4 regions of the Aquisalimonas sp. 2447 genome follow, and region 4 is predicted to be linked to each of the others. Evidence: predicted binding sites of a transcription regulator. Region 4 holds the regulator's gene; each other region holds the start of a gene.
The links. Region 4 encodes sigma-54, which starts transcription at its own class of promoters, with help from an activator protein. Its sites were predicted from a motif close to TGGCANGNTNCNTGCTT; they were not measured.

Region 1 (7,748 bases), 890 kb from region 4:
GACGCGAAAGGACTTGATCCCGACCCGGGCCTGGCCCGACCATGAAGCGGAACGTGCTCCAGCCCCGAATACCAAGCAGAAGCAAGTGAGAGGAGGTGTTGAGATGAATCGACTGGACAATCAGGTAGCCATCGTCACCGGCGGATCCCGCGGGATCGGGCGGGTCATTGCCCTGGAGCTGGCATCCCTGGGCGCCAAGGTGGCCATCAACTACCGTGGTGGCCAGAAGGAGGCCGAGCAGGTCGCCGAGGAGATCAAGCAGAAGGGCGGCGAGGCGCTGGTCCTGCAGGCCGATGTCAGCAAGAAGGACGAGGCCCGCGGCATCGTCACCAAGACCATTGACCACTGGGGACGGCTGGACATCCTGGTGAACAACGCCGGCATCACCAAGGACAAGACCCTGAAAAAGCTCACGGACGACGACTGGGAAGATGTCATCAACACCAACCTCAACAGCGTCTACTACACCGTGAGCGCGGCGCTGCCGACGATGCAGGAACAGAAGTACGGGCGCATCATCAACATCAGCTCGTTCGTGGGGCAGGCCGGCAACTTCGGCCAGACCAACTATTCCGCCAGCAAGGGCGGCATCATCGCTTTTACCAAGAGTGCGGCCCAGGAAGTGGCGAAAAACAACATCACCGTCAACGCCATCGCACCGGGTTTTACCATGACGGAGATGCTGCAGCAGGTCCCGGAGAACGTGCAGGAGAAAATACTGGCCAAGATTCCCATGGGCCGGTTCGGTCAGCCGGAGGAGATCGCCGAAGCGGTGGTGTTCCTGGCCGCCCACGGCAGTTATGTCACCGGACAGCAGATCAACGTCAACGGCGGCGTCTACATGTAACGCCCTTCCCCCGGGGCCGGCGCGGCCCCGGGGTTCAGAAATCCAGATTCAGTTCCTTGATCTTGCGGGTCAGGGTGTTGCGCCCCCAGCCCAACAGCCGCGCTGCCTCCTGGCGACGTCCGCCGGTGGCACGCACGGCCACTTCGATCATGATGCGCTCGAAGCGCGGGGTGGCGTTGTCTAGAATGTGCTCCTCACCCCGGGCGAGCGCCCGCTCCGCCCAGACTGCAAGCGACTCTTCCCAGTCCTCGGTGCTGCCCTCCACCACCTTGTCCTGGCGGAGCTCCGGTGGCAGGTCCTCCATGTGGATCTCGCTGCCGTTGGCCATCACCGTCAGCCAGCGGCAGGTATTCTCCAGCTGGCGAACATTGCCGGCCCACGTCAGCCCCATCAGAAAGCGTTCCACCTCCGGACGTAGCTGCTTGATCTCGACGTTGAGATCGTCAGCGGCCTTGGCAAGGAAAAAGCGTGCCAGCTTGGGGATGTCCTCGCGACGCTCCCGCAGCGCCGGTAGATGCACCCGAATGACATTGAGCCGGTGAAACAGATCCTCGCGGAAACTGCCCTCGGCGACCCGGCTCTCCAGGTCCTGGTGGGTGGCGGCAATGATGCGCACGTCCACCGTCCGCGAGGTATGGCCACCGACACGGTAGAACTCGCCGTCGGCAAGGACGCGGAGCAGGCGCGTCTGCAGCTCGGCAGGCATGTCGCCGATTTCATCCAGGAACAGCGTGCCGCCGTCCGCCTGCTCGAAGCGCCCCTGTCGGGTCTGCTGGGCCCCCGTGAAGGCGCCCTTCTCGTGACCGAACAGCTCCGACTCCATCAGGTCCCGGGGAATCGCCGCCATGTTCAGCGCGATGAACGGGTTATCCCGCCGCGGGCTGTGCCGATGCAGCGCCTGAGCCACCAACTCCTTGCCGGTGCCGGATTCACCGTTGATAAGCACGGTGATATTGGAAGAGGACAGGCGCCCGATGGCGCGGAAGACCTCCTGCATGGCCGGCGCCTCGCCGATGATCTCCGGCGTGCTCTCGTCCTGGGCGGCACTGGTGGCGGCCTGCTCCCGGGCACTCTGCAGGGCACGGCGGACCAGGTCCACGGCCTCGTCCACGTCGAAGGGTTTCGGCAGGTACTCGAAGGCTCCGCCCTGGTAGGCGGACACCGCCGCGTCCAGATCGGAGTGGGCGGTGATCACGATCACCGGCAAGTCCGGCCAGCGCTCCTGGACGCGCTCCAGCAAGCCCAGGCCGTCGAGACCGGGCATGCGGATGTCGGTCATCAGGACCCCGGGACGTCCATGCTGCAGCGCCTGCAGGGCTGCATCACCCGTTTCGAAACTGCGTGACTGCATTCCCGCCTGGCGCAGGGCCTTATCCAGGACCCAACGGATGGAGCGATCGTCGTCGACCAGCCAGACATCATCCTTCGTTGTCATCATCCGCCTCCAGCGGTAACCACAGGGTGAATTCCGTATGCCCGGGCTCACTCCAGCACTCGATCAGACCGCCGTGCTGGTGGACCAGCGTCTGCGCAATGGACAGACCGAGCCCGGTGCCTTCGGGACGCCCCGTGACCATGGGATAGAAAATGCGTTCCTGCAGGTCCGGTGGGATGCCGGGCCCGTTGTCGATGAGATCCACCCGCACCACCAGGCGGTGCGGCGTGTCCGCGATGGTGAACTGGCGCTGGGTACGCGTGCGCAACGTGATTTCGCCACTGTCCCCCAGGGACTGCAGGGAGTTGCGCAGGATGTTCAGCGTCGCCTGAATCAACTGATTGGGTTCTGCGATCAGCGCCGGAATGCTGGGATCGTAATCCCGCCGGATGGTGATCCCGGGGGGCGCCTCTGCAGCCACCAACTGCCGAACCCGCTCCAGGACTTCGTGGATGTTGGTCTCGCGTCGCTGCGGCCGGGTGTTGGGCCCCAGCAGCCCGTTGACCAGCGTGCGCAAGCGATCGGCTTCGCCGATGATGATCTGCGTGTACTCCCTGAGATCCGAGTCACCCAGCTCACGCTCCAGTAACTGGGCGGCGCCACGCAGCCCGCCCAGGGGATTCTTGATCTCGTGGGCCAGGCCGCGCAGAAGATGGCGCGTGGCCTGGTTCTGGTTGATCAGGTTCTGCTCCCGGGTGATCCGCAGCCGCCGGTTGAGGTCGCTGATCTCCAGCAGCACCTCACTCCGGCTCAGGGGCGTCACCGTCAGGTCCACGGTCACCCGGCGGTCCAGGCCGACTTCCAGCACCATCTCCCTGTTCGTATAGGGCTCGCCGGTGCCCAGGGCGTGGATAACGGCATCTTCCAAGCTTGTGGCGCACGGAACCGCGTTGGCGGGGAGCCGATGCCCCATCACCTGACGGGCGCTGAGACCGAACATCACCTCGGCGGCACTGTTGATGTAGCGGATGCAGCCACCGTCATCGCAGAGCAGCACGGCGCTGCTCATGTTATCCAGTGCGCGCGCGGCGGGTGTCGGTTGCTCTTGCGGGCTCATGACCAGTGTCCTAGCAAAAACCAAACCAGCATTGCCGGGCAACGACAAACAGGGCGCAGCAGGGCCGCTAACGCCAGCAATGCCGGGCACCGCGGCGCTTCATTGACCGGGGAAGGCGAGAGACCGGCGCGCACTTCAGGTGCACGCGCACTATCAGGATGCCCTATTTTGGTGCAAAGAGAAACGGGGGGGTCAGTTCCCGGGGAAGGGCACGCCACCCGGGTTGGGGCCGGCGCCCTGCTGGCTTCCAGGCATCAGTCGAGAGGCTTGATGCATATAGAACGTCACCGGATCCGACTCGGCGACAGTGTTGCCTGCACCATCGACGACCCGGACCTGCAGCCGGTGCTCACCCCGATGCACCTCGGTGAGGCGTTGGCTGGTGGAGCGACTGAGCTCGCCCCGCGGTTCGCCGTCAAGGACGAACTGGACCCGATGCCCGTCACGGAGATTCGGATCCAGGGCTACCTGGACGTCCACGTAGCCCTGGTTGTCCCGCACCGTACCCTCATCCTCCGGCTGGATGATGCGCACGCGTGCATAGGCGGACGGATCATCCCGGTCGTCATCTGCCGGCGCGGAACGCGGCTGCTGACGTGACGGAGCACGAAACTGGTAGGACGACACCGGTTCGTCGGACTCCAGACGCTCAGCGCCTTCCCGCGGCTCGTCGGTGTAGGTGACATTGCCATCCTCGTCGACATGCTTGTAGACGTCCGCCAGCAGTGCCGCCGGGGCGAGGCAGATCAGCAGAGTCAGCACACGGATCATCATGGTCAGAATTTAGCACAGGAGGACGAAGAGCGGGGGAGACGGTCCGGCAGAGATGGTTCGACATTGCCAGGCCAAAAAAAACCCCGGCCGGAGCCGGGGTTTCGATTGCCGCATGGACGGGCGCAGTCAGACGCTGTAGTACAGGTCGAACTCCATCGGGTGCGTGGTCATGCGCAGCTGCTGCACATCCTCGCCCTTGAGTTCGATGTAGGCGTCGATGGTGTCGTCGGTGAACACGCCACCCTGCTTGAGGAACTCGCGGTCCTTGTCCAGGGCCTCCAGGGCTTCCTCCAGGGAGAAGGCGACCTTGGGGATCTCGGCCTCTTCTTCCGGTGGCAGATCGTAGAGGTCCTTGTCCATGGCATCGCCGGGGTGGATCTTGTTCTGGACGCCGTCAAGGCCGGCCATCAGCATGGCTGCGAACGCCAGATACGGGTTGGCCGTGGGATCGGGGAAACGCACCTCGACGCGACGGGCCTTGGGATTGGAGATCCACGGCACCCGGATGGACGCCGAGCGGTTGCGGGCGGAGTAGGCCAGCAGCACCGGCGCTTCGAAGCCCGGAACCAGACGCTTGTAGCTGTTGGTGGAGGCGTTGGCGAAGGCGTTGATGGCCTTGGCGTGCTTGATAATGCCGCCAATGTAGTAGAGCGCGGTCTCGCTCAGGCCACCGTACTGGTCACCGGTGAACTGGTTGGTGCCGTCCTTCGCGAAGGACATGTGCACGTGCATGCCGCTGCCGTTATCACCCACCAGGGGTTTGGGCATGAAGGTGGCGGTCTTGCCGTAGGCAGAGGCGACGTTGTGCACGGCGTACTTGAGCTTCTGCACTTCGTCGGCCTTCTTCACCAGGGTGTTGAAGGCAACGCCGATCTCGCACTGCCCGGCGGTGGCCACCTCGTGGTGATGCACCTCCACCTTGAGGCCGAGTTCTTCCATGGCCAGGACCATCGAAGTCCGGATGTCGTGCAGGCTGTCCACCGGCGGCACCGGGAAGTAACCGCCCTTGACCTTCGGGCGGTGACCCATGTTGCCGTCGTCGTAGACGCGCTCGGAGTTCCAGCCGGCCTCTTCGGAATCGATCCGGTAGAAGTTGCCGCTCATGGTGGCGCCCCAGCGGACGTCATCGAAGACGAAGAACTCCGGTTCCGGGCCGAAGAAGGCGGTGTCACCCAGGCCGGTGGACTGCAGGTAGGCCTCAGCGCGCTTGGCCACCGAGCGCGGATCGCGCTCATAGCCCTGCATGGTGTTGGGTTCGATGATGTCGCAGGTGATGTTCAGGGTCGGCTCATCGAAGAACGGGTCCATGGTGGCCGTGGACGGATCGGGCATGAGAATCATGTCCGACTCGTTGATGCCCTTCCAGCCCTGGATGCTGGAGCCATCGAACATCTTGCCGTCTTCGAAAAAGTCGTCCTCCACCTCGGTGGCGGGGATGGTGACGTGCTGTTCCTTACCCTTCGTATCCGTGAAGCGCAGGTCGACGAACTTGATGTCCTCGTCCTGAATCATTTTGAGAACGTCAGCTGCGGTGCTTGACATGCCTACCTCCAGATCAGACTGCATTGTGCGTCAGTTGAGAATTCGACTCGCGGCTCTATGAAGCATGGACCGTGCCAGCACCACAATACAGCGAGTTACGGGCGTTTCTGGTGCAAGGACGCGCTGAAAGACGCAACAATGCACCACGGTAAAGCATGAGACAGGGCATTTGCACCATAAACGTGCACTTGCCGGCATGTGCCAGGCCGTCAATCAGCTGGCCTCGTCAGCGGCCACGCGAATCCACACGCTGATCGCACCATCGTCATCACCGCTGTGTTCGATGGCCTCGAGGGTATGGCCATGAACGCGGCACCAGGCCGGAATGTCCGCATGGACACCGGGATCGGTGGCGAGGACCCGGACACGGCAGCCCGGCGACAGCCCGGCAATGGCATCCTGCGTGCGAATCACCGGCAGGGGGCAAAGCAGGCCACGGGCGTCGACGATTGCTGGTTCAGGCAACGTACCACTCCCGCGGCACGTCGTCGGCAGCCATGGGGGTGACCTCCAGCTCCCGTTCCGGTCCGTTCCGCTCGGTGACCGCGACACGGACCTGATCGGCATCGCGCCCCTGGCTGAATCGTGCCACCAGGCGTGCGGCTAGCTCCAGGTCACCGTCACGGGCCTCCCCGTCCAGCAGCGCCAGCGGTCCACCGTGACTGGTGGGGACAAGGTGCGTGAACTGCTTGCGGTAGCCGTGCATGAACCGGTTTTCCCCGTCCTCGCGGGAAATGATGAGCTTGAAATGGGGCCTTGGGCGGAGGTGCCGCCCCATCTTCAGTAGCATGATGTCGTCGAGCTCGTAACGACGCTCTCCCCGCGCCTGCCAGAGATCCCGGAGCTTGCGTGAATAACTGGGATCGGTAAGGAAGCAGCAGCCGCCGGCGGGTTGAGCGTAGTCTTCCAGGCCGAAGGACTCCGCCAGGTCCATCTGCGGCTTGCGGGAGCGCCCGCTCCAGTCGAACAGCTGCTCCCGGTCCACCCAGCCCTCGCGCTCCGGCAGCGTGGGCTCCAGCAGTTTGGCGCACAGGGGCCGCAGCAGCCGCTCGTGGGCACCGGACTCCGTGGCGATCACCGGCATGGTCCGCTTGAGCTGGGATTTCGGGCGCTGGCCGATGACTTCACCGGTGATGATGAAATCGAAGCCGTTGGCCTCCATCCACTCCCGGGCCTTGCCCACCATGAAACCCTTGCAATCGAGACACGGGTTCATGAACTGGCCATAACCGTGACGCGGATTGATCACCACGTCCTTGTAATCCTCCACGACATCGATGATGTGGAGCTTCATGTCCAACTGCTCGGCAACCCACAGGGCGTTGTTGCGTTTCGGCCGCGCCTTGTCCTGGGCGCGCACGGCGTGAGTGTGGCCCTCGACGCAAAAGCCGGTGTAGAAATTGAGGCCCTCCACGTGGACGCCCTGCTCCTTGACCACGCGGGCAGCAAGCATGGAATCCAGGCCTCCGGAAATCAGCGCGACAGCGCGCGGTGTCCTGCTCATCATGTCTCGGTCCGTTAGCTCGCGTTCGTTCCGGTGGTACGGATAGCCGCAAAGGGTAACATGCCCGTGGTTGACGGGAGCGCGTTGGCGCCTTCTCGGGCCAAAGCCCGAACAGGTATACTCGTCTGCCCGGGCTAGGGAAACGCTGAACAATTCGCGCGCGCCTCTGGCCGATCAGCGCACCCACAGACAAGGCGCGCTGCGCAGCGCTGTACTGCCGGTACAGTCAAGCAGCGCAACGCCGGCTGTGGGCGCGCTGATCGGCCGCAGGGCGCGTCATGGGGGCGCTCCGGACTGCGTTGGCGTTCTTGTAAAGGGTTGCGGCCATTCACTGCGAACGCCGCCTTGCCAGAGCGCCGCCATGACGCGCAGAGGCACGCGGGAATTGTTCAGCGTTTCCCTAGTGTCCTGTAACCCAAGTTCGTTGTATTTTGCCTGTCCTCTGGGCGGCTGAGACAAGGCCATCGGTCCGAAGGCGTAGCCGTCACTACGGCGAGGACCGATAACGCCGGCTCAGCCGCCCAGAGGACAGGCCCTGGCGCCGCACAGGCGCTCAAAATGCAACGAATTTGAGTTACAGGACACTAGC
Region 2 (7,748 bases), 330 kb from region 4:
AGCGCCCAGGTGGCCTTCAACCAGGGCCTGCTGGCACTGGCGGAAGAACGTCTGGACGATGCCGTGGAGCACCTGGAACGCGGCCTGGAGCACTCCCCGGACACCTTTAATGCGCTGATGGCCCTGGCGCAGGCCGAACGGCAACGCGGCAATCCCGAGGCGGCTCTGGCCGCACTGGAGCTGGCCATCGAGGTCGAACCCGATACCGTGCAACCGCATGTGGCGATGGCCCAGGTCCATGCCGGCAACGATGACCCGGACGCCGCCCTGGCGGCCATCGACGCTGCCGTGCAGCGCGCCCCGAACAACGCCAATGTGCTCGGCATCCAGGGCGCACTGCGCCTGGAGGCCGGCCAGGCCGAAGAGGCGGTGGAGAGCCTCCAGGCGGCAGTCGCCGCAGATCCGGACTCGGCCCAGTACCGCTTCCAGCTCGCCCGCGCCCAGGATGCCGCCGGCGAGACGGACCGCGCTATTGAGACGCTGGAGACGCTGGTCGCCGATCGACCGGAACTGATCCAGCCGGCGGTGACGCTCGGCCTCGCGCTGTTCGAGCAGAACCGCTATGACGAGGCCCTCTCCGTTGCCGAGAACCTCAAGCAGCAGGACGGCGGCACTGGCCCTGGCAATCTCATCGAGGGCCACGCCCGCTCTGGTCAGGAGGACTACACCGCAGCCGCCGAAGCCTACCAGCGGGCCGTGGACGCAGGCGTTCGCGACGCCCTTGGGCCGCTGGTGGCCAACCGCGCGGAGGCCGGCATGGACGAGCCCGCCGCCCCGCTGGAGCGGTGGCTTGAGGAAAATCCGGATGACAACGGCACCCGCCTGGCCCTGGCGCAGTGGTATGCCGAACGCGACCTGTTCGCGGAAGCGGCACCCCACTTCGAGCGACTGGTAGAAGTCACCGAGCGCGGCAACGCCGCCATGCTCAACAACCTGGCCTACAGCTACCTGCAGATCGAGGACGACCGCGCCCTGGAAACCGCCCGCGAGGCCCACGAACTGGCTCCCGACAACCCGGCCATCACCGACACGGTCGGCTGGGCCGAGTTCAAGGCGGGCAACGTGGAACGGGCTGTCGAACTTCTCTCAAGAGCCGTGGAAGGTGCGCCCGAAAACGCCGATATCCGTTACCACTACGCTGCAGCACTGACGGAGTCCGGCGATCACGACCAGGCGCGCAGGGAGTTGCAGCGTGCGCTGGAAGATGGACGCGAATTCAACTATCGCAGTGAAGCTGAGGCATTGCTCGACGAGCTGGGGTAGTCGGGATTCTTTACGATCGCAGAAACAGGGGCGCCGTAACGCACCGATTTAAGGGTAGTTTCTTTGTTGGCATGACACATGCATTAACTTCCCCTGCAAAGCGGGACGCCCGGTATCCGTCCGGAGCTCCTGAAAAACACGGATAGGGGAGTTCGGATCATGAGACAGATCAAAGGCCTTTCAACAACCGGTATGACGCTCGGCCTGCTGCTGTTTTCGGCGCCATCGTTAGCGGTGATTTGCGGCCCAAACTCTGAGAATCGGCAGATGACACTGAGCCCCGAAGACAGCGGGGATGCGCTCTGCGTAGCCTCCGACGCGTCGGCCTCGAACGTCCTAAACAATTTCCACGAGAACGACGGCGAGACATTCGATCTGTCCTTCCCGGTGGACGACACGAGCGGACTGGGGCTGGACAAAATCTACGAGTTTTCACCCGATGACGAGACGGACGAAGGGTTCGGGAAGGTGACCGGTCTGGACAAACTCTCCGGGAAGGTCGAATTTAAACGCCTGCTTTTCGATAGCTATTCGGACGTCCATGTCTCGTTCTTCTTCGGCAACCCCGATGAACCGGACAACTGGTTCAGCTACGCCTTGGACAACCTGGACAACCCGAACAAGTTCGTTGCTCACTGGAAAGCGGAGTGGACCAAGGATGACGACTTTAACGGTGACCTCGCGCTGTCCAATGTGAAGCTGTGGGGCAACGAGCGGTCGGTGCCCGAACCCTTGACGCTGGGCCTCCTTGGCGCCGGGTTGTTCGCCCTCGGCCTCGCCAGCCGACGTCGACGCGGCACTGGTAGCCCGGCATAACCACCCCGCCATTGCGGTCGGGATCGACGCCGCCGCTCGGGCGGCGTCTACATTTCTTCTCGCTTATCTTCCGCTTATGCGGCCGCCACTGTAACCCGAGTGATGCGGCCCCGGTGGGGCCGCATCACTGTATATCGCGGAGATCCAACCCCTCCTGTAAAGCCTGCCGACACGACCAGCCCAATACCAGCACGCTCGGTCGTCAAATCCCGTCGAAAAAGATTACATTCGGGAAAATACCCGTTCAGGCCCATCCTCCTATTAGTTTGATGCATATAGACAATCGGCCTGTGGCCCGCTATTTGCTACATCTATCCTGAGGATCCACCGAACGTGACCCGCCCCACCGAGCACCTGCTCCCGGGCCGGCCCGCCCGGCATCCACCCCGAAGCCGTTGCTCACTGAGGAATACGGTCATGACGAACCCCCTGATTCTGGCCTTGATCGCGGTGCCAGCCCTTTTTCTCTCCACGCAGGCCTCCGCGGGCCTGGTAAGCTGCGACGCGCTGCCGGGCGGCGCATCGGCGACGGCCAACGGGGCCGACCCGAATGCCTGCTTTGTGGGCAACGTGCAGCAGCCGAATCCGACTAATGAGGCCAGCGCCATCAACCAGCACTTTGGCGGTGATTTCCTCTACATCGGCAAGTACGACGATGACAAAGGCTCTTTCGACGACAGTGACGTCCAATTGGGCGGGTTCACCCTGCTGGTTTCTCAGTCGGACGGCGCCCCCTGGGGCTATAGCTATGAGCTGCAGGTAGCCCCGAACTGGGTCGGCAAGACAGTGGACTGGGCCATGATGGTCAAGCAGGGAAGCGGCGAGGACAGCTCGATCGGGTATCTGTTCGAGACGGTGACCCTGGGTATCGACGGTGTGTTCAGCAACTGGAACAGTAACGAGGACAAGCAGGACTACTCGCACCTGAGCGGGTTTATCCGGGTGAACACTGCCAAGGTGCCGGAGCCCGCCACGCTGGGCCTGCTGGGCGTCGGTCTGCTGGGTCTGGGGCTTGCCGTGACCCGCCGGCGCAACAGGGACGACAGCCTGTAAGCAGTCCGGCACGGCATAGAAACTTTACACCGCCCCTCGTCGGGCGGTTTTTGTTGCCAATGCTGTCGACATTCTTGACGCCCGCTGCGACACGCCCCAGAGCGGGGGGTAAGTGCGATCTAAGGGAGCGACCGGCCCTATCGTGGGAGCGACGTCAGTCGCGATAGCGCGCGCGCTCTGGAAAAATCGCGACTGACGTCGCTCCCACAGGGTCGGCGGACTGAAGGTCCGCCCTACGCCGGGTTGGCGGCGGCGGATCGGTGCATCGAAATGCCCCCTACAGGCGGGCGTCGACATGGTCGCGGGGGTAGACGCTCTTGAGGTCGAACAGGTAGCCGTTGGGCTTCATGTGCCGGCGGATGCCTTCGGCACCGAGTGCTACGAACTCCCGATGGCCAACTGCAAGGACCACGGCGTCGTAGGCGCCTTCTGGCAGCTCATTGATCAAGGACAGGCCGTACTCCTCCTCTGCCTCTGCCCCGTCCACCCACGGGTCGTGCACGTCCACCTGCGCGCTGAAGTTGCGGAGTTCATCGACCACGTCCACGACACGCGTGTTGCGGAGATCCGGGCAGTTTTCCTTGAAGGCGAGTCCCAGCACCAGCAGGCGGGCGCTGACGATGCTCTGGCCGCGCTCGGCCATGTGCTGGAGCAACTGGGTGGCGACGTAGCGGCCCATGTTGTCGTTGATGCGGCGGCCCGCCAGGATCATCTCCGGGTGGTGGCCGACTTCCTGGGCCTTGTGGGTGAGGTAGTACGGGTCCACGCCGATGCAGTGACCGCCCACCAGCCCCGGCCGGAACGGCAGGAAGTTCCACTTGGTGCCGGCGGCTTCCAGGACGGCCTGGGTATCCAGGCCCATGCGCCCGAACAACATGGCCAGCTCGTTCACCAGGGCGATGTTCACGTCCCGCTGGGTGTTCTCGATGACCTTGGCGGCCTCCGCCACCTTGATGCTCGCCGCCTTGTGGGTGCCGGCGGTGATGACGCTGGCGTAGAGGGCATCAAGGAACTCGGCGACTTCGGGCGTGGAACCGGAGGTGACCTTGATGATATCCCGCACGGTGTGCGCCTTGTCGCCGGGATTGATGCGCTCCGGGCTGTAGCCGGCGAAGAAGTCCCGGTTGAAGGTGAGCCCGGAACCCTGCTCCAGGACGGGCACGCAGTCCTCTTCCGTGGCGCCGGGGTAGACGGTGGACTCGTAGACCACCACGTCGCCGGGCTTGAGCACCTGGCTCACGGTCCTGCTGGCGCTGATAAGCGGGCCGAGGTCCGGGCGCCGGTGGCGGTCGATGGGCGTGGGTACGGTGACAATGAACACGTTGCAGTCGGCCAGGTCGGCGACGTCGGCGGTGAGGCGCAGGTTGTCGGCAGCGAGCAGATCCTCCCGGCTGACTTCGCGGGTGCGGTCCAGCCCTTCCCGCAGTTGGCCGATGCGCTTTTCGCTGATGTCGAACCCGGTGACCGGGTATTGGTCGGCGAAGGCGACGGCCAGGGGGAGGCCGACGTAGCCGAGGCCGATGATGGCGATGTTGGCGTTTTGCAGGGAGGCGGGTGGTTGCATGGGTGTGCCTTGGTCGGGAATTGGTTCCGTTTTTCGGTGATTCGGCTGCTCTGGCTGTTCGGCGGACCTGAAGGTCCGCCCTACCTCCGCCCTACCTCCGCCCTGCCGGTGCGGCTGTGGGAGCGACGTAAGTCGCGATTTCCAGGGCCTTCCTGGACTGATCGCGACTTACGTCGCTCCCACGATTCGTCGTCGCGGCTTGCGCCGCTCCTACGGTGGCGCGGGGCGCGCTGTCAGCGCGCGCCCTTGCCGAACAGTACCACCTGCACCGTGTCCAGGAGGATCATGATGTCCAGGAACAGGGTGTGGTTCTTGACGTAGTAGAGGTCGTACTGGAGCTTCTGCCGGGCGTCTTCCACGGAGGCGCCGTAGGCGTAGCGGACCTGGGCCCAGCCGGTGATGCCGGGTTTGATGCTGTGGCGGGCATCGTAGTACGGGATCTGCTCGGCCAGGTCGCTGACGAACTCCGGACGCTCCGGGCGGGGGCCGACGAAGCTCATGTCGCCTCGGAAGACGTTGAAGATCTGCGGCAGTTCGTCGATGCGCAGCAGACGGATCACCCGGCCCACGGGGGTGATGCGATCGTCGTCGGTCATCGCCCACACGGCCTTGCCGTCTTTCTCGGCATCATTGCACATGCTGCGGAACTTGCGGATGGTGAACACCTGACCGCGCTCGCCCACGCGCTGCTGCTTGTAGAACACGGGCCGCCCCATGGTGAGCAGGATGGCCAAGGTGGTCACCGCCATGATGGGCGCCGTCACCACCAGAAGACCGCCGCTGGCAACGATGTCGAAGGTGCGCTTGACGATATTGCGCATGCTGTTGCGGCGGAAGCCCTCGCTGAAGATGAGCCAGCTCGTGTTCAGGGACTCGACACGGATCTGCCCCGTCTCCCGCTCGAAGAAGTCCGTGAGGTAGGTCACCCGGACGCCGTGTAGGCGACACTCCAGCAGTTCTTCCGTGGGCAGGCCGCCGTTGCGGCGGTCACGCACGCCGACGATGATCTCGTTGATGCCGTACCGCCGAACCAAGTCCCACAGGCGCTCGCCTTCCCCGCGCTGGATCAGACGGCGCTCGGGGACATAGTGTTCTTCCTCGTTGCTGGCCACGAAGCCGACAATGTCCATGCGCCGGGCCGAAGGCTGTGCTCGAACAATGTCGTCCACGCGCGACGCCCTGGAGCCGGTCCCGAGCACCATGACCTGCGGGCGCAGGGCCTTGGCACCCTCCCAGCGGAACACGACTAGCCGCTCCACCGAGATCAGCGCCAGGGCCCCCGCCACACCAACGGCACCGGGAATCCCCAGCACCGCCAGGGTCTCGTTGAGCCCCCGGGAGAGCAGCCCCACCACGGCAAAACCGACGCCGGCGGCGATCACCAGCCGGATCAGCGTTGTCTTCCAGCCTTCGATGGAGGATTGCCCGTAGACCCCCATCAGGCCCATGGCCAGGAGCATCGAGCCGGCGAGGATGAAAGACTCCACGGCTAGGCGATCGGCGGAACCGATACTGCCGGGGCCGGTCCAGAGGATGGCGGCCAGATACACGGACGCCGCGAGGATCAATGCTTCGAGTACCGCGATGAACAGTGTGTTCCGCGGTACGTAGTGACTGAATAGCCGTATCATTGTTCAACCTTCCCTTTTTATTGTCGCTCCATGCCACCCTTTCGGTGTCGTGCCCGTCGCCTGTAGTCAGCGATTCGCCGTCGGCGCGATCCCGCACAGCCGCGCCGGGGTGGGGTTATGACGACACCCCCGAGAAATTCTTTCAAGGATACTCTCTTGATAGCACGACAGGGCGCTTTTGTGAACTAGATCACAAAATTGTCATGCCGTGTTGGATTTACCCTAACCAGTCCACCGGTCGCTCGTCGACCAGCAACCCCCGAAAACGGGCACTGGATCACGAACAGTCGGTTAACCGTTGCCGAACGTGTGACAATGATCACACAGGGTTGTCCAAACCAGGCGGACCGGCCGGACTAACCCTGTGCCGTTTTCCGCAAGCGCAACCCGAGCTCCCGCAACTGCGCCTCGCCCACGGGCGCGGGGGCCTCGGTGAGCAGGCAGCTCGCGGTCTGGGTCTTGGGGAAGGCCATGACGTCGCGGATGGAGTGAGAGCCGGTCATGAGCATGACCAGGCGATCGAGACCGAAGGCGATGCCGCCGTGAGGCGGTGCGCCGTATTCCAGGGCGTCCAGCAGGAAGCCGAACTTCTCCCGGGCTTCCTCCTCGCCGATGCCGAGCAGGCCCAGCACAGCGCGCTGCATGTCGGGGCGGTGGATACGGATGGAGCCACCACCGATCTCGGTGCCGTTGAGCACCATGTCGTAGGCGCGGGAGAGGAGCTGTTCGGCATCGGCCGACTGCAGTTCGTCCACGCTCTCCACGGAGGGGGACGTGAAGGGGTGATGCAGGGCGTACAGGCGCTTGTCGCCCTCGTCGTACTCGAACATGGGGAAATCCACCACCCATACCGGGCGCCAGCCGGCTTCCACCAGGCCGCGGTCGTGGCCGATCTGCACGCGCAGGGCGCCCAGGGCCTCGTTGACGATCTTGGCGCGGTCGGCGCCGAAGAAGATGAGGTCGCCGGCCTCGGCGCCGGTGCGCTCGAGGATGCCGGTGACGGCTTCGTCCGGCAGGAACTTGAGGATGGGCGACTGCAGGCCTTCGCGGCCCTGGGCCGGGTCGTTCACCTTGATGTACGCCAGGCCCTTGGCGCCGTAGCGGCCGACGAAGTCAGTGTAAGTGTCGATTTCCTTACGGGTGAGCTCGCCACCTGTGGGCACGCGCAGCGCGGCGACGCGGCCCTTGGGATCCCCGGCCGGGCCGGAGAAGACCTTGAATTCCACGTCGGTGAGCAGATCGGCGACTTCCACCAGTTCCAGCGGGATGCGCAGGTCCGGGCGGTCGATGCCGAAGCGGTGCACCGCCTCGGCGTAGGTCATGCGCGGGAACGGCTGCGGCAGCTCCTGGCCCAGCACGTTGCGGAACAGCCCGGCGATCATGCCCTCCATGAGATCCATGATGCCGTTCTCGTCCATGAA
Region 3 (7,748 bases), 160 kb from region 4:
CCGCCAGTTCGTCGGCCTGGGCTCCGGGGGGCACGATGCTGATGGTGCCGTCGTCACCAATCTCCACCTTGTCCGCCGGTGGCACGGCCACGGGTCCGTTCTCACCCATGACCAACTGCCCGGCGCCGTTTTCCAGCATGCCCACGTCCGACACGCGCAGGTCGCCGCGCCGGCTGTAAGCCTCATCGCCGTTGTCACCCTGCACGGCGATGAACCCCTCACCGCGCATGGCCACATCCATGTCGCGCCCGGTGTTCTGGATGGGGCCGGGGCGGAAGTCCGCGCCAACGCTGGACTCCGCCGAGTAGGCCCGGCTGTCGAAGCCGGGACCGTTCACCGGGTGGGTAATGAGCTGATCCAGATCCGCCCGGAACCCCGGCGTGTTGGCATTGGCCAGGTTGTGACTGGTGTGCTGCTGCGCCTGCAGGGCGTGCTTGGCACCCGTCATGGAGAGATACGCGAAATTGTCCATGGCTTGTTTCCCCTGCGCCGATCAATGGATCAGCGGATATTGAGGATCTCCTGGGTCACCTGGTCCTGGGTGCTGATCATCTGCGCATTCGCCTGGAAGTTGCGCTGCGCCGTGATCATGTTCACCAGCTGCTCGGTGATATCCACATTGGACTGTTCCAGGGCGCCGCCCTGAATTCCGCCCAGGCTGGAGGTGCCCGGCTCGCCGATGATGGGCTCACCGGATTCGGCGCTCTCCACCCAGAGGTTGTCACCGATTTCCGTCAGGTTCTGCTCGCTGGGGAAGCGCGCCAGGGCGACCTGGCCAAGCGCACGGGATTCGCCGTTGGTGTAGCGGCCGAAGATGGTGCCGTCTTCTTCCACTTCCAGGCTGGAGAATTCACCGGCCTCGAAACCGTTCTGGCGCAGCTCGCTCACCGCGGAGGGTGTACCGAACTGGGTCATGGACGAGTAATCCACGTCGATGTCCAGATCGTCCGCCCCCGCCAGGGCATCGATGTCGTCGGCAGCGAACTGGTAGGGCCCATCAGCAGCGTCGCCATCACCATCGGTGACCGAATCGAAGGAGCCGTCCGTACCGAAGTTCAAGTAACGCGGACCATCGACGACACCACCGACCTCCAGGTTGACCGCCCAGGTGTTTTCGCCGCCGTCGATGCCATCAATGGCGTCGTCGTCCGGATCCATCTTGCTGAAGAAGAAGTTCGCCGTATGGGAACCGCCCTGGGTGTCGTACACCGTGGTCGCCGTAGAGAAGTTGTAGCTCTCCGGGTCATCAACGTCGAAATCCGCTTCCGGGGGCTCGGCCGACGACTGCAGGTTGGCATTGACGTCGATTTCGTCCGTCGCCCGGGGTGGGACATTACCGGTATTCACCTGCAGCGGGCCGGTCTCACCGCCAATGTTGCCGTCGTCATCCGCCGGATAGCCGGTGAGCTGCAGCCCGTCGGCATTGACGATCTGGCCCTCGTTGTCGAGCTGGAAGGCACCGTTGCGGGTATAGGACACCGCGCCTTCCTCGTCGCTCATGCGGAAGAAGCCTTCGCCGTTGACGCCCAGATCGAGACTGTTGCCGGTGAAGTCGAACTGTCCCTGGGTGAACTGCTGGGCCACGTTTTGCAGCCGCACACCCTGGCCAATGGCGTTGGAGGCCACGCCGAGCTGGGAGCTGGCAAACACGTCGGCGAATTCAGCGCGGGAGCCCTTGAAACCCACCGTGGCGCTGTTGGAGATGTTGTCGCTGGTCACATCCAGGTCGGATGAGGCGGCATTGAGTCCCGAGAGCGAAATGTTGAAAGACATGACTGCACCCCTTTTTATTGAATGTGACGAACCGAATCGAGATCGAACTCACCGGCGCCTTCCAGACTCAGCTTCGGACTGCGCCCGTCGCCTTCGAGGCTGACGCTGTTCACCGGTGCGGAAGCCAGGGTGTCAACGGCCGTGCTGGACTCACCGCTCCCGATCTCCGCACGCACCCGGTAATTCCCCGGAGGCAGCTGCTGGCCGCTGTCATCCAGGCCGTCCCAGTGGAAAGGCACTTCGCCCTCGTTCTGCCGCCCCAGCGCCATCTCGTGGACGGTCTGCCCAGCGCTGTCCTGAATGGTGATGTTCAGGCTTTCCGTGTTCCGCGGCACCTGCGCAAGACCGCTGAGCCCCTCCTCACCCAGGGGCATGGTGTCGCTGTTCACCAGCACGTTGCGCCCCACCAGGGACGCGGCGCGCAAGGCCTGATCCTTGTTCATGTCGTCAGCGAACCGCTCGAAGGATCCCTGCAGCTCGGAGACACCATTGGCAGTGGAGAAATGCGCCATCTGCCCCATCATCTCGCCGCTCTCCATGGGCTCGAAGGGGTCCTGGTTCTGGAATTGCGCGATCATCAGCTGGAGGAAATCCTCCGAGCCGAGTTCGTCCACCGTCTGCCCCCGGGCATCGTCCGGCTGCTCGATCTTCGAGCTGTCGTTGCCGCCCATCAGCGCATCAAGTCCCATCATGGCGTTCGCCCTCAGTTCTGGCCGAGCTGCAGGGTCTGCAGCGCAAGTTCCTTCGAGGTATTCATGACCTCGACGTTGTTCTGGTACGAGCGGGAAGCGGAGATCATGTTCACCATCTCCTCCACCGTGTTGACGTTGGAGCGGTACACGTAGCCGTTCTCGTCCGCTTCCGGATGCCCCGGCATGTGCAGCGGCTTGTTCGGCGCGTCGCTCTCCACCACATCCCGCATGGCAACGCCGGTTGCAGCACGCTCGGAGGGATTGCCCCCCTGCACCGCCTGCATGGCGGCGGCAAAGACAGGCTGCTTGGCGCGGTACGCTTCGTCCGGGTTGCCGGCAACGGTTTCCGCGTTGGCCATGTTGCTGGCGGTCATGTTCAGGCGCAGGGACTGCGCGTTCATGGCCGAGCCGGCAACGTCGAATACCTTGAATACGGACATGGCTTATTCCCCTCGGATGGCGCCCACCAGGGACGAGATGCGGCCGCCCAGGAAATCCAGCGAGGCCCGATACTGCACCGTGTTTTCCGCGAACTTGGCCTGCTCCACCTGTGTTTCCACGGTATTGCCATCCAGGGAGGGGCTGTGAGGCACGCGGTAGAGCGCATCCGCACTGCCCGGCCCCTGGGCTTGACCGGGCAGATGGTTGGCATGGGTGGAGGCCATCTGCAGCCCGCCGCCCTGGCCGCCCTGGCTGTTCCGGGCCTGCTCCAGGGCGCTGGCGAAATCCATGTCCCTGGCCTTGTAGTTCGGCGTATCGGCGTTGGCCAGGTTCTCCGAGAGCATCTGGTGACGCTCACCCCGGAGTTTGAGCGCGGCCGGATGGACCCCCACTGCATTGTCAAAGGAAAGGCTCATCGGTCTGCCTCCTGCTGTTGTTGCCTGACAACCTAGCAAGGGGCGTGCCATGGGTTCGGAAGCGCCTTCCGCGACGGGGATGGACTGGGTGTGAGCGAATTGCCGGGGGCGGCTGACGCGTTGGATTCAAGGTTCACCGCCGCCTGCCGATCACGATCGTGACGGAATTCCGGCACCGGCAGAGCGGCAAAGGTGCGGCAACGGGTTGCCGCCCGGGCAGTGGTTTGCCGCTACTGGCGCGTTGCCCGGATCATCGCTCGCGTAGCCTGTAGATGACACCACCGTGGCTGCGGATCATCTGCAAATCACCGGTATGGCGCGCCAGCGACTCGGAGGCACCGACGATGAGATAGCCACCCGGCCGCATCTGCTGGATCATGCGGTTGAGAATGTTCTCGCGGGATGTGGCAGAGAAGTAGATCAGCACGTTGCGACAGAAGATGATGTCGAAACGCCCGAGGCTGGCATAGCTGTCCAGCAGGTTATGGACCATGAACTGGCCACGGCGACGGATCTCCGGCCGGACGACCCAGCTCTCGCCACTGGGCTGGAAGTAACGGTCGCGTCGTTCGGGGCTGAGCCCACGGTTGATCGTGGACGCGGGGTATTTCGCTTCCTTCGCCTGGGCGATCATGGCCGGGGAGATGTCGGTGCCGACGATCTCGGCCTCGATACGCGCCCCGCGCGCCCGGTACTCCTCCAGGGCGATGCTCAAGGAATAGACTTCCTGCCCCGAGGAGCACGCCGCCGACCAGATGCGCAACTGCTGCTGCCCCCGTTTGACGAACTCCGGCAGCAGGGTGTCCTGGAGAATAGTGAAGGGGTAGGTGTCCCGGAACCACTGGGTTTCATTGGTGGTCATGGCCTCGATGACCATGCCGCGAAGGCGCTGGCCACCCGGCTGTTGCACCCGGTAGACCAGCTCGCCCAGATCCTTGATGCCCTCGCGCTCCATCAGGTGCCCCAGCCGGCTGGACACCAGGTACTGCTTGTTGTCGCCCAGAACGATCCCGCAGGACTGCTCCAGGAAGGCACGGAACGCCTGGTAATGCTCCGGCACGATTTCTCGGGAGGCCACCAAACGTTGTCCCTCTCTAGCGGGTCGCAAAGCACGGCCGGGCGACGCCGGCATGACACAGGCTGCGCCGATTGTAGCCCGACCCATGCCTGCAGGACCAAGCACCATCAGGCACTGACCTGCTCCATGCGCACCTGAACCCGCTCCGCCAGCTCGTTGGCGGCAAACTTCGCCAGAAATTCGTCGGCACCCACCTGCTTGACCATGTCGGTGTTGAACGTACCACTCAGTGAGGAGTGCAACAGGATGTAAGCGCCCTTGAGAGCATCATCACGACGAATTTCCGTCGCCAGCGTATAACCATCCTTGCGCGGCATTTCCAGATCGGAAATGACCATCAGCAGATGGTTCCAGGGAGACTCATCGGGTCGTGAGGCCCAGTCCCGCAGCGTTTCCAGTGCTTCTTCACCGTCCTTCGCCATGGTGCTCTGCAGACCCAGCTCGTTCAGGGTGTCACGAATCTGACGCCGGGCGACACTGGAATCATCCACCACCAGCACATGCCAGTCGCCGGCGTCGGCGGACTGGTTCAACCCCTTGTCGTCCAGGCCCGGGAGCCCACCGAGGCCGCCCGCCCGGTTGAGTTCGTCCATGACCTTCTCGACGTCGATGATCTGCACCATGCGCTCATCAACCCGGGTCACACCGGTGAGATACGCCGTACTGGACCAGTTGCTCGGCGGCGGCATGATGTCCTTCCAGTTGACGTTCACGATGCGATCCACTGCCCGCACCATGAACCCCTGCACACTGCGGTTGTACTCGCTGACGATCACCGATGCACCGTCGCGGTCTTCCAGCGGCCGCCCCGTGATCGCCCTGGCAAGATCGAGAATCGCGATGGTGCGGTCACGGATGTAGCACACCCCGGCGACCGTGGGGTCGGCATGCGGCAGCTGCACCAGCCGCGGCACCGGAATGACCTCCCTCACCTTGAAGACGTTGATGCCGAACAGTTGCGCACCGGCAAGCTGGAACAGCAGCAGCTCCATGCGGTTGGTTCCCGCCAGCGTCGTGCGTTGATCAACGGAATCCATGATGCCCGCCATATGTGCTCTCTCCCGAGGGGCTGCCGCCCGTGTCGCCGCGATCTCGATTGCTGTCCGGGCTGGGTGTCGGCAGATGGGCCGACAACTTGACCCGGTCGGTTGTGGCCTCCCGAACGGGGGAGGAGCTGGCCCGGTTCATGCATAAATCACGGGGCAAACAACTGCATCCACTCGAACCGAGGGCGCAGCGTAGCGCGAACGCCACATGCACATCCGGACTCGCTTCACATCTGCAGAGATCGACCGGCGCCGGTTGCGGGTTATCGTCCGCGCCATCACGGCGGCCTGCTGCGTACTGGCCGGCCTGATCACGGCAGGCCCGACGGTTGCCAACGAGCGCCAGTCCCTGGACGAGATTCGCGACGCCGTCAGAGCCCACACCGAGGCCAATCTGCCCGCGGAGGGCAATGGCAGCGTCGAGGTGGGGCGCATTGACTCGCGACTCCGGCTGGCACGCTGCGAGGAGCCGCTGGAGACCTTTGACCCGCCCGGCCGCTCGGGGAGTCAGCGATCCACGGTGGGAGTGCGCTGCGATTTCCCCTCGCCCTGGACCCTGTATGTCTCCGTTCGGGTGGAAATGCTCAAGGAGGTCTATGCTGCCGCCCGGACCATTCCGCGGGGCAGCCGGATCGGCGAAGAGGACATCATGCGGGTGGAAATGGATGTGAACCGCATGACGCGGGGCTATTTCACCAGCGCCGAGCAGCTTCTGGGAATGGAGTCGCAGCGCGCGCTGCGCGAGGGCGATATCATCACCGCCTCCCGGGTGGGCGCGCCGCAACTGGTGGAACGCGGCCAAACCGTGCTCATTACGGCGGAGAACGGCAGCACACGCATCAGCATGAACGGCGAAGCACTGCAATCGGGGGCACTGGGCGAGCGCATTCGGGTCCGCAACTCATCCTCGGAGCGCGTTGTCGAAGGCGAAATCGTTGCGGACAGCCGCGTGCGCGTCTCGTTCTAACGGTTTATGACGAGCGCCAGTCGCCGTACCATGAAAAAAAGTGCATCCGAGGCTAAAGTTCTGCCAACAATGGCCGATGATCTTCCGGAAGGGGAAGACCTCCCCAACCAGGACGAATGACAGGAGCGAAAACATGGCTAATCCAATCGACGGCAGCGGACGCCCGGCCAGCAACCCGATGCAGGACGCCCGGGACAGTCGCCAGCTCCGCGAGACAGTATCCGAGCCGAACCGCGGCGACGAGCGCAACCAGGACGCGGCCGCCGGGTCCACCTCCACGGCGGGCGAATCCGAGCGACTGCAGTCGCTGCGTGAGGCCGTCGACCAGACGCCGGAAGTTGACCGCGGCCGCGTGGACGCACTGCGGGAGCAGATCGCCAACGGCGAGTACCCGCTGAATGCGGACAGTATTGCCGACCGCTTTGCGGAACTGGAAGGCCTGCTGGAGGGCTGATCGGTGACCGACTCATCCACGGGGCTGACCGAACTGCTTGCCGAGCAGAACGCCCGCCTGCAGGCACTTGAAACCCTGCTGATGGAAGAACAGCAGGCGCTGGTTGCCCGTAACATGGAGACGCTCCAGGGGCTACTCAGCCGCAAGGTGGAGTTATTGGGCGCCGTGGAAGCTGCCGAACGCCAGCGCAATACGCTGGTGACGGAAATCACCAGTGAACAGAATCCTGCACGTGCCATGGAGGCCTGCATCGAACGCCTCCCCGACGCGGATAAGGCCCGGGAACTCTGGACAACCCTTCTACAGGCACTGGAGCGCTGTGGCTCAGTCAATGAAGCCAACGGCACCGTGATTGAACGCCGGCGCGCCGGTGTGCAGCGCACCATGGAACTGCTGCAGGCCGATTCCACTCCCGCTGCCGGCGGTTACGGCCCGGGGGCGGACTCAACGCCCTCAAACAGCGGCGGCCGCGAGATCAGCCAGGCCTGATTCCCTTCAATGCAACGCTCCCGCCGGGCGTGATTGGTTACCCGCTTGGCCTCCGCCCCCTACCCTCCCCGCGACTGGACACACCTCCAAGGCCTGCAAACCCGAACGATGGACAAAAAAAACCCGGCCGCAATGGATGGGCCGGGAGGCGCAGATCGGGGACAGGATGCGCCAACGCGAGAAGACCTTCAGCTCAAGGGCAATACCTGCTTCCTTTACCTTGAGTACAAGGTTAGTACAGGAAATCGCATTGTGCAACCCCTGTACATCACTTCACCGCGAGGCGCCGCGCAGGCAACGCCAGGTACGCCGGGCAAGTATCATCACGGCCGTCAACGACACGAACCAGACCCCCAGGGAGATCACGGAGGTCCAGAACACGTACGACTCCA
Region 4 (7,748 bases):
GTTGCTGGTGGTGGATCAGTCGGACCGCGTGGTGGGCGCACTGAACATGCACGACCTGCTACGCGCGGGGGTGGTATGAGCGCCGGCGGCGACAGCCTGGCACCGGAGCCCACCGGCGAACTCCGGGAACAGGCGGCGGCGATCCGGTTACTGGCCCTGGACGTGGACGGCGTCCTCACGGACGGCACCGTGTTCTACAGCGAACACGGAGAGACGCTGAAGGCCTTCAACATCCTTGACGGCCTCGGCCTGCGTCTGCTTCGCGAGGGCGGTCTGGCGACCGCCATTATCAGCGCCCGGGACTCGGCACCGCTGCGGCGCCGCGCCAGCGACCTGGCCATCGACCACGTTTTTCTCGGTTGCGATAACAAGATCACCGCCTGGGACGAGCTGCTGGCGCGCACCGGTTTGTCTGCGACGGAGGCGGCATTCGTGGGCGACGACCTGATCGACCTGCCGCTGCTGCGCAGGGCGGGATTCGCGGTGGCGGTGGCCAATGCGCACCCGGCGGTGCAGCGGCGCGCCCATTACGTCACCCGGCAGGCCGGCGGCGGCGGTGCGGTGCGCGAAATCGCCGATCTGCTGCTGAGCGCCCGGGGGACTCTCCAGGAGGCCATCGCCCGGTATGCTTCCGGATAGGAAATGGACGTTCCGCGTTGTCGCCCTGATCCTTCTGGTGGCAGTGGGCTGGTGGGTGCTGGACGAGGACACGCATGATCCAGTGCCAGCGGATCCCGAGGAAATGGCGGAGCGGCCGGACTACTTCATGGAAACCTTCACGCTGAATGCCACCGGCGACGACGGGATACGCCGCTACCGCCTGGAGTCTCCGCGCATGGAGCACTTCACCGGCGAGGATGTCTGGCTGCTGGAGAGACCCGAAATCACCTACTTCGTGGACTCCGGCGCCCCCTGGCACCTGCGCGCGGAGCGCGGGCGGGCGTGGAACGATGTCGAGGACGTTCATCTACAGGGTGATGTGGCCATTCGCCGCAGCCGCACCGACGACAACCTGCCGGCGAACGTGGACACCAGCGAAGTCTTTCTGCAACCGGAACAACGCTATGCCGAAACCGACGAACACGCGGTCTACTGGCGCGAGGATGCCCGCCTGGAGGGCGTGGGCCTGCGCGCATGGCTGGACCGGGAATACCTGGAACTGCTCTCCGAGGTCCGTGGCCGTTATGAAACACCTGACTGAACGCCCTGGCGGCCTTGGCGTCGGTCTGGCGTGCGTGCTGCTGCTCGCCACTTCGGTCGCCATGGCCGAGCCCATCGACCTGGACGCGGATCAGGCGGAGATCGACAACGCCCGCGGTGTCAGCGTGTACACCGGCAACGTCGTCCTCACCCGGGGTTTCCGCCGCATCACCGGTGACCGCATGACTGTGCATCTCAGCCGCGACGACGCGGGCGATCAGGCACTGGATCACGTGGTAGTCGAGGGCGAGCCGGCCGTCTACAACCAGCAGGCCACGGAGGATCGTCGCGCCGTGGAGGCGGAGGCGCCACGCATGGAGTATCACGCCGCCGGGCCGGAGCGCATCATTCTCCTGGAAGGAGCGCGCCTGGTGCAGGGGCGCAACACCTTCTCCGGCGAACGCATCGAGTACGAGGTCGCCGCCGACGTGGTGCAGGCCCGCGGCGAGCCCGATACCGGCCGCCGCGTGCAGATCACCCTTTTCCCGGACGACGAGGACGAGGAAGGAGACGACCAGTGAGCCTGCTGCGGGCGGAGGAGCTGACCAAGGTCTACCGGCGCAAGACGGTGGTCCACGGCGCGACCATCGACGTGGCCAGCGGCGAGGTCGTCGGGTTGCTCGGACCCAACGGCGCCGGCAAGACCACCTGCTTCTACATGGTGGTGGGGTTGGTCCAGGCCGACGGTGGCCGCATCCTGCTCGACGACAACGACATCACCGACCTGCCCATGCATGTGCGCGCCAGACGCGGCGTGGGGTATCTACCCCAGGAAGCATCCATTTTCCGCAAGCTCACGGTGATGGACAACCTGTTGGCGATCCTGGAGACGCGCCCGGAACTGGACCGCAAGCAGCGTCGCGAGCGCGCCCAGGAACTGCTCGAGGAGTTCAGTGTTGCCCACCTGCACGACCAGACCGGCATCAGTCTCTCCGGGGGTGAGCGCCGCCGGGTGGAAATCGCCCGCGCCCTTGCAGCCAACCCGCGCTTCATCCTGCTGGATGAACCCTTCGCCGGTGTCGACCCCATCTCGGTGCTGGATATCCAGGCCATCATCCGCCACCTGGCGGAGCGGGACATCGGCGTCCTGATTACCGATCACAACGTGCGTGAAACCCTGGGCATCTGTCAGCGCGCCTATATCCTCGCGCAGGGAGAAGTCATTGCCAGGGGCAGTTCCGAAGAGGTCCTTGCCAACCGCAAGGTGCGCGAAGTGTACCTGGGGGAGGAGTTCCGGCTGTAGACGCGACCCGGGTCCCGCTGAGACAACATGCCGTCACGCAAGTATCGCGCCAATGTTCTAACGCGGGCCTGAGTCGGTTACGATGGGAGACATGGATAACACCAGCATTCACCGAATCCGGTCCGAGCAGCTGCCCACGACGGCGGCGGGAGACCCGCGTTGTCGATGAAACAGTCGCTACAACTCAAGCTCGGACAGCAGCTCACCATGACCCCCCAACTGCAGCAGGCCATCAAGCTGCTGCAGCTCTCCACGCTTGAGCTACGCACGGAAATCCAGCAGGCGCTGGACTCCAACCTGATGCTGGAACCCGCCGACGATCTCGACGAGTCCGACGATGCCGAACTCGACAGCAGCGGCAACGCGGACGGCGAAGACAGCCAGAACAACGCCGAAGACGGCGGCGAGCGCACGGAGGCTGCCGAGAACCGGGAGCATGCGGAGTCCACAGAGGCTGCCGCAAGCGAGGCTACCGGCGCGGAGATAACCACCGACAGCGGCGAACCGGAGCTGAGCACGGAAAACCAGCAGAGCGATATCCCCGAAGACCTGCCGCTGGACTCCGACTGGAACGACATCTACGACGGCAGCACCTCGTACAGTGCCGCCGGCAGCGACGATGAACAGCGGGAAACCTGGGAAAACCGTACCGCCGGTGACGGTGGTGGCCTCCACGAGCACCTGTTGTGGCAGGCCCAGCTCTCCCATTTCAGTGATCGCGACATGGCCATTGCCGAGGCCATCATCGACGGCGTCCGCGACGACGGTTATCTCGGCGTCAGCATCGAGGACATCTGCGCCTCGGTGTCTTCGGACGAGCCGGTGGAGGCCGATGAAGTCGAGGCGGTGCGCCACCTGATCCAGCGCTTCGACCCGGTCGGCGTGGCCTCTTTGGACCCCCGCGAGGCGCTACTGGTCCAGCTGGACCAGTTTCCCGACGACACGCCCTGGCTGAACGAAGCACGGCTGCTCGTGGACCGCCACCTGGATCTGCTCGGCAGCCGTCAGGTCAGCCAGCTGACCCGCAAACTGAAGATCAGCGAGGGCGAGCTGGGCGAGGTGCTGGCCCTGGTTCGCTCGCTTGACCCGCGCCCCGGCTCGCAGATCAGTAGCGCACCGGCTGAGTACGTCATCCCCGACGTCTATGTGCGCAAGGAGCGTGGTGCCTGGCGGGTCGAGCTCAACCCCGAAGCCGCCCCCAAGATCCGGGTGAACAGCTACTACGCCGGGCTGGTGAAGCGCGGCGACCAGGGCAGCGACAACTCCACCATGCGCCAGCACCTGCAGGAGGCCCGCTGGTTCATCAAGAGTCTACAGAGCCGCAACGAGACCCTGCTCAAGGTCGCCACCTGCATCGTCAACCACCAGCAGGAGTTCCTGGAGCACGGCGAAGAGTCCATGAAACCTCTGGTGCTGCGGGAGGTGGCCGAAGAGGTGGAAATGCACGAATCCACCATCTCGCGCATCACCACCCAGAAGTACATGTACACCCCGCGGGGCACCTTCGAGTTCAAGTATTTCTTCTCCAGCCATGTGCACACCGTCGACGGTGACGAGTGCTCGGCGACCGCCATCCGTGCGCGCATTCGCCGCCTGATCGGCGACGAGGATCCGCGCAAGCCGCTCAGCGACAGCAAACTTGCGGAGATTCTCAAAAACGAGGGAATCGATGTGGCGCGACGGACCGTAGCCAAGTATCGTGAATCCATGTCCATTGCCTCGTCCAACGACAGGAAACGCATCGCCTGAGCTCCGGGATGCACGATATCCCGGCCCGAGCGGGCGCCATCAAGGAGGCCTTATGCAGATAGACGTCACCGGGCACCACATCGATCTCACCGACGCCCTGCGGGATTACGTGCAAGCGAAGATGGACAAACTGGAACGCCATTTCGACAATGTCGTGGATGTCCACGTCATCCTGACCGTGGAGAAGCTCGTCCAGAAGGCCGAGGCCACCATGAAGCTCAGTGGCGCCAAGCTGTACGCTGACGCCAGCGCCCAGGACATGTACGCTGCCATTGACGGTCTGGTGGAGAAGCTCGACCGCCAGGTGAAGAAGCACAAGGAAAAGGTCACCGATCACCGCCGCAACGAAGGGGCTCAGGCCAAGGCGGCGGGTGAAGGCGACGAGGACTGACACCCTGCGCCGGTGGCCTTTCCGGCCACCGGCGATAACGGACGCCGCAGCCATGACCCTGCGTGGAACAGCATGATCAAGATTGCCGACCTGATCACTCCGGACCGTGTCGCCTGTGACGTCGACGTCACCAGCAAGAAGCGCGGGCTTGAAGTCCTCAGTGACCTCGTTGCCGCCTCCGACCCCGCGCTGTCCGCTCAGACCATTTTCGACAAGCTCATCAACCGCGAGAAACTCGGCAGCACCGGTCTCGGGCACGGTGTTGCCCTGCCCCATGCGCGCATGGACGGCAACGAAGCGGCGGCAGCGGCATTCATCCGCACCGGCGATGCCATCGACTTCGACGCCTTCGATGGTGAACCGGTGGATCTCCTGTTCGCCCTTGTGGTGCCGGAGCACTTCACCGACGAACACCTGCAGATCCTGGCGCGGCTGGCGGAAATGTTCAGCGACGCGTCGTTCTGCAACCGGCTTCGGAATGCACCCGACGCCCAGGCCCTGTTCCAGTTGCTCACGGAGTGGGAGTCGGGCGCAGGACAGGCATGACCCGCACCGGGAACACCACCACCATTCCGGGCGTGCTGGTCGCCATCCATGGGGACGGCATCCTGCTGCAGGGCGACAGCGGCATCGGCAAGAGCGAACTGGCTCTGCAACTGCTGGACCGCGGCCACCAGCTGGTGGCGGACGACAGCGTCACCGTGGCCGTTCGCAACGGTGTCCTTAGCGGCCATGCACCGAGCAGCCTGGCGGGGATGCTGGAGATCCGCGGCCTGGGCCCCTGCCCGGCGGACGTTCTGTTCGGGCACAATGCCATCCGCCCGTCGGCGGCGATCACCCTGGTGGTCGGTCTCTGCCGACCCAAGGACTGGCTGGACTGGCCCCGGCTCGCCCCCGTCCGTGACGCCATCACCCTGGCCGGCATCCTGGTCCCCCGGGTCCGGCTGCCGGTGGCACCGGAACGGCCTCTGGCGCTGGTGGTCGAGGCCCTGGCCCGACTGCATGGCAGCGGCCATCTGCAGAGCGAGACCGAGCATGCATGAGCAGACACGCCTGATCATCGTCAGCGGCCTCTCGGGCTCAGGCAAGACCGTGGCGCTGCATACGCTGGAAGACAACGGCTGCTACTGCATCGACAACCTCCCCGTGACCATGCTCGCCGCCTTCGGCGACCATGTCACCAGCCTGGCACCGGAGGCTCTGGGCCATTACGCTGTGGGCGTTGACGCCCGCAACCGCATGAACGATCTGGAAGCGTTTCCGGAGATCCTTGCGAAGCTGAAGCGGGTCACCGGCATCCAGCCGGAGATCCTGTTCCTCACCGCCGACGAGAGCACGCTGATCAAGCGCTTCTCCGAGACCCGGCGCCGGCACCCGCTGAGCAGCGGTGACGTCCCCCTTGCCGACGCCATTGCCCGGGAGCGCGCCCTGCTGGTGCCGATTCAGTCGCAGGCGGATCTGGTCATCGACACCACGGAGACGACCCTGCATCAGCTCCGGGATCTGGTGCGCCAGCGGCTCACCCGCAACTCGCGCAAGCTGTCGTTGCTGTTCCAGTCCTTCGGCTTCAAGCACGGCGCCCCCACCGATGCGGATTTCGTCTTCGACGCCCGGGTCCTGCCCAATCCGCACTGGGAACCGGCGCTGCGCGCCCTGACCGGTCAGGACGAACCGGTGGCGCGGTACTTGTCCTCCCACGAGAGTGTGGAGACCATGTACACCGATATCCGCGATTTTCTCGACCGCTGGGTCCCGGCATTCAAGGTCGAGAACCGGAGTTACCTGACGGTGGCCATCGGCTGCACCGGAGGGCAGCATCGTTCGGTCTACCTGTGCGACCGGCTTGCCAGCCATTTCGACGACGGCACACAGGACGTGAGCGTACGACACAGGGAGCTTTCATGAGCGTCAGCATTCTGCTGGTCACTCACAACCGGATTGGTCACGAACTCCTGGAAACGGCCCGGGAGACGCTGGGATTCTGCCCGGTGCAGACACGCACCCTGGAAGTCACTCCCGACGGCGAGCCCGCCGAGCTGATCGAGCGGGCCATGGACCTGGTGGGACTCCTTGATGACGGCGACGGCGTGCTGGTGCTCACCGACTGCTACGGTTCCACGCCCAGCAACGTGTGCTCGCAGCTGGCCCGGGATCACCGCATCGTCGTCATTGCCGGGGTCAATCTGCCCATGCTGCTGCGGGTGTTCAACTACCCGGGGCTGACCCTGCCGGAACTGGCGGACAAGGCCCGCACTGGTGGCCGCGACGGCGTGATTCTCGTGGAGACGTTCCACGCCACAAGGGAGTGCTGACGGCGTGGCTCAACGGGATGTCACCATCATCAACAAGCTCGGCCTGCACGCCCGGGCCGCGGCGAAGTTCGTAGCCCTGGCCGGCCGCTTTCAGGCGGAGATCCAGGTTCACCGCGAGGGCAAGACCGTCAACGGCAAGAGCATCATGGGCATGATGATGCTGGCCGCCGGGCGTGGTACCACCATCACCGTGGAAGCCAACGGCGACGACGCGGAGGCCGCGCTGGACGCCCTGGAAGGGCTGGTGAATGAACGCTTCCAGGAGAGCGAATAGCCCGGCCCTCAGCCCCCACAATACCGCCGCCGGCGATGGTAGACTCGATGCAGGTTCCAGTGATCGGGAGGTGGGAGACCATGCAGGTAAAGAAACTGGTCGAGCTCTGGGAACAGAACGCCGCCGAAGTACGCACGGCGAAAACCTACGAGGTGCGCCTGCCCGTCCACGACGCGGCCAAGCTCGCGGCGCTGCGGGACATGTTCCCCGGCCGCTCGGAACAGGACCTGATCACCGATCTTCTCTCGGCGGCCCTGGACGACCTGGAAGCCTCGTTCCCCTACATTCAGGGCAAGCGCGTGGTCGCCGAGGACGAACAGGGCGACCCCATCTACGAGGACGTCGGCAGCACGCCGACATTCAACGAACTTACGCGTAAGCACCTGGAACGTATCAAGCGCGAGAGCGGGACGCCCTGACGTGGTCACCCCCGGCCGGCTCCGCCACCGGGGCTGGCGTCATGCGCCACTACTGTCCTGCAACGGTGACATCGTCCAGCAGCAGCGAGCCCGTACGGACGCTGCCACGGGTGTCCATGTCACTGCCCACGGCCCGCAGATTGCGGAACATGTCGCGGAG

Region 1: the regulator sigma-54 is predicted to act here: its motif matches at 3,351-3,367, upstream of glnL (nitrogen regulation protein NR(II)).
Region 2: the regulator sigma-54 is predicted to act here: its motif matches at 2,371-2,387, upstream of KU884_RS16185 (PEP-CTERM sorting domain-containing protein).
Region 3: the regulator sigma-54 is predicted to act here: its motif matches at 5,576-5,592, upstream of flgA (flagellar basal body P-ring formation chaperone FlgA).

The regions. Positions count from the first base shown of each region.
Region 1 is NZ_CP050695.1:10,986-18,733, reverse strand. It holds gene fabG (3-oxoacyl-[acyl-carrier-protein] reductase) at 104-847, shown strand; gene glnG (nitrogen regulation protein NR(I)) at 882-2,282, opposite strand; gene glnL (nitrogen regulation protein NR(II)) at 2,266-3,339, opposite strand; gene KU884_RS00060 (DUF4124 domain-containing protein) at 3,532-4,113, opposite strand; gene glnA (glutamate--ammonia ligase) at 4,240-5,655, opposite strand; gene KU884_RS00050 (sulfurtransferase TusA family protein) at 5,869-6,120, opposite strand; gene KU884_RS00045 (tRNA (5-methylaminomethyl-2-thiouridylate)-methyltransferase) at 6,113-7,162, opposite strand.
Region 2 is NZ_CP050695.1:3,417,500-3,425,247, forward strand. It holds gene prsT (XrtA/PEP-CTERM system TPR-repeat protein PrsT) at 1-1,263, shown strand, start outside; gene KU884_RS16180 (PEP-CTERM sorting domain-containing protein) at 1,423-2,079, shown strand; gene KU884_RS16185 (PEP-CTERM sorting domain-containing protein) at 2,497-3,132, shown strand; gene KU884_RS16190 (nucleotide sugar dehydrogenase) at 3,410-4,696, opposite strand; gene KU884_RS16195 (TIGR03013 family XrtA/PEP-CTERM system glycosyltransferase) at 4,930-6,324, opposite strand; gene aspS (aspartate--tRNA ligase) at 6,684-7,748, opposite strand, start outside.
Region 3 is NZ_CP050695.1:2,925,757-2,933,504, forward strand. It holds gene KU884_RS13850 (flagellar basal body rod protein FlgF) at 1-472, opposite strand, end outside; gene flgE (flagellar hook protein FlgE) at 502-1,773, opposite strand; gene KU884_RS13860 (flagellar hook assembly protein FlgD) at 1,788-2,465, opposite strand; gene flgC (flagellar basal body rod protein FlgC) at 2,477-2,905, opposite strand; gene flgB (flagellar basal body rod protein FlgB) at 2,909-3,322, opposite strand; gene KU884_RS13875 (protein-glutamate O-methyltransferase CheR) at 3,573-4,400, opposite strand; gene KU884_RS13880 (chemotaxis protein) at 4,508-5,449, opposite strand; gene flgA (flagellar basal body P-ring formation chaperone FlgA) at 5,655-6,413, shown strand; gene flgM (flagellar biosynthesis anti-sigma factor FlgM) at 6,547-6,867, shown strand; gene KU884_RS13895 (flagella synthesis protein FlgN) at 6,871-7,356, shown strand; gene KU884_RS13900 (hypothetical protein) at 7,630-7,748, opposite strand, start outside.
Region 4 is NZ_CP050695.1:3,089,507-3,097,254, forward strand. It holds gene KU884_RS14610 (KpsF/GutQ family sugar-phosphate isomerase) at 1-79, shown strand, start outside; gene KU884_RS14615 (HAD family hydrolase) at 76-639, shown strand; gene lptC (LPS export ABC transporter periplasmic protein LptC) at 626-1,201, shown strand; gene lptA (lipopolysaccharide transport periplasmic protein LptA) at 1,185-1,721, shown strand; gene lptB (LPS export ABC transporter ATP-binding protein) at 1,718-2,443, shown strand; gene KU884_RS14635 (RNA polymerase factor sigma-54) at 2,609-4,192, shown strand; gene hpf (ribosome hibernation-promoting factor, HPF/YfiA family) at 4,245-4,583, shown strand; gene ptsN (PTS IIA-like nitrogen regulatory protein PtsN) at 4,656-5,129, shown strand; gene KU884_RS14650 (HPr kinase/phosphorylase) at 5,126-5,626, shown strand; gene rapZ (RNase adapter RapZ) at 5,619-6,488, shown strand; gene KU884_RS14660 (PTS sugar transporter subunit IIA) at 6,485-6,895, shown strand; gene KU884_RS14665 (HPr family phosphocarrier protein) at 6,900-7,169, shown strand; gene KU884_RS14670 (type 1 pili tip component) at 7,250-7,588, shown strand; gene pmbA (metalloprotease PmbA) at 7,638-7,748, opposite strand, start outside.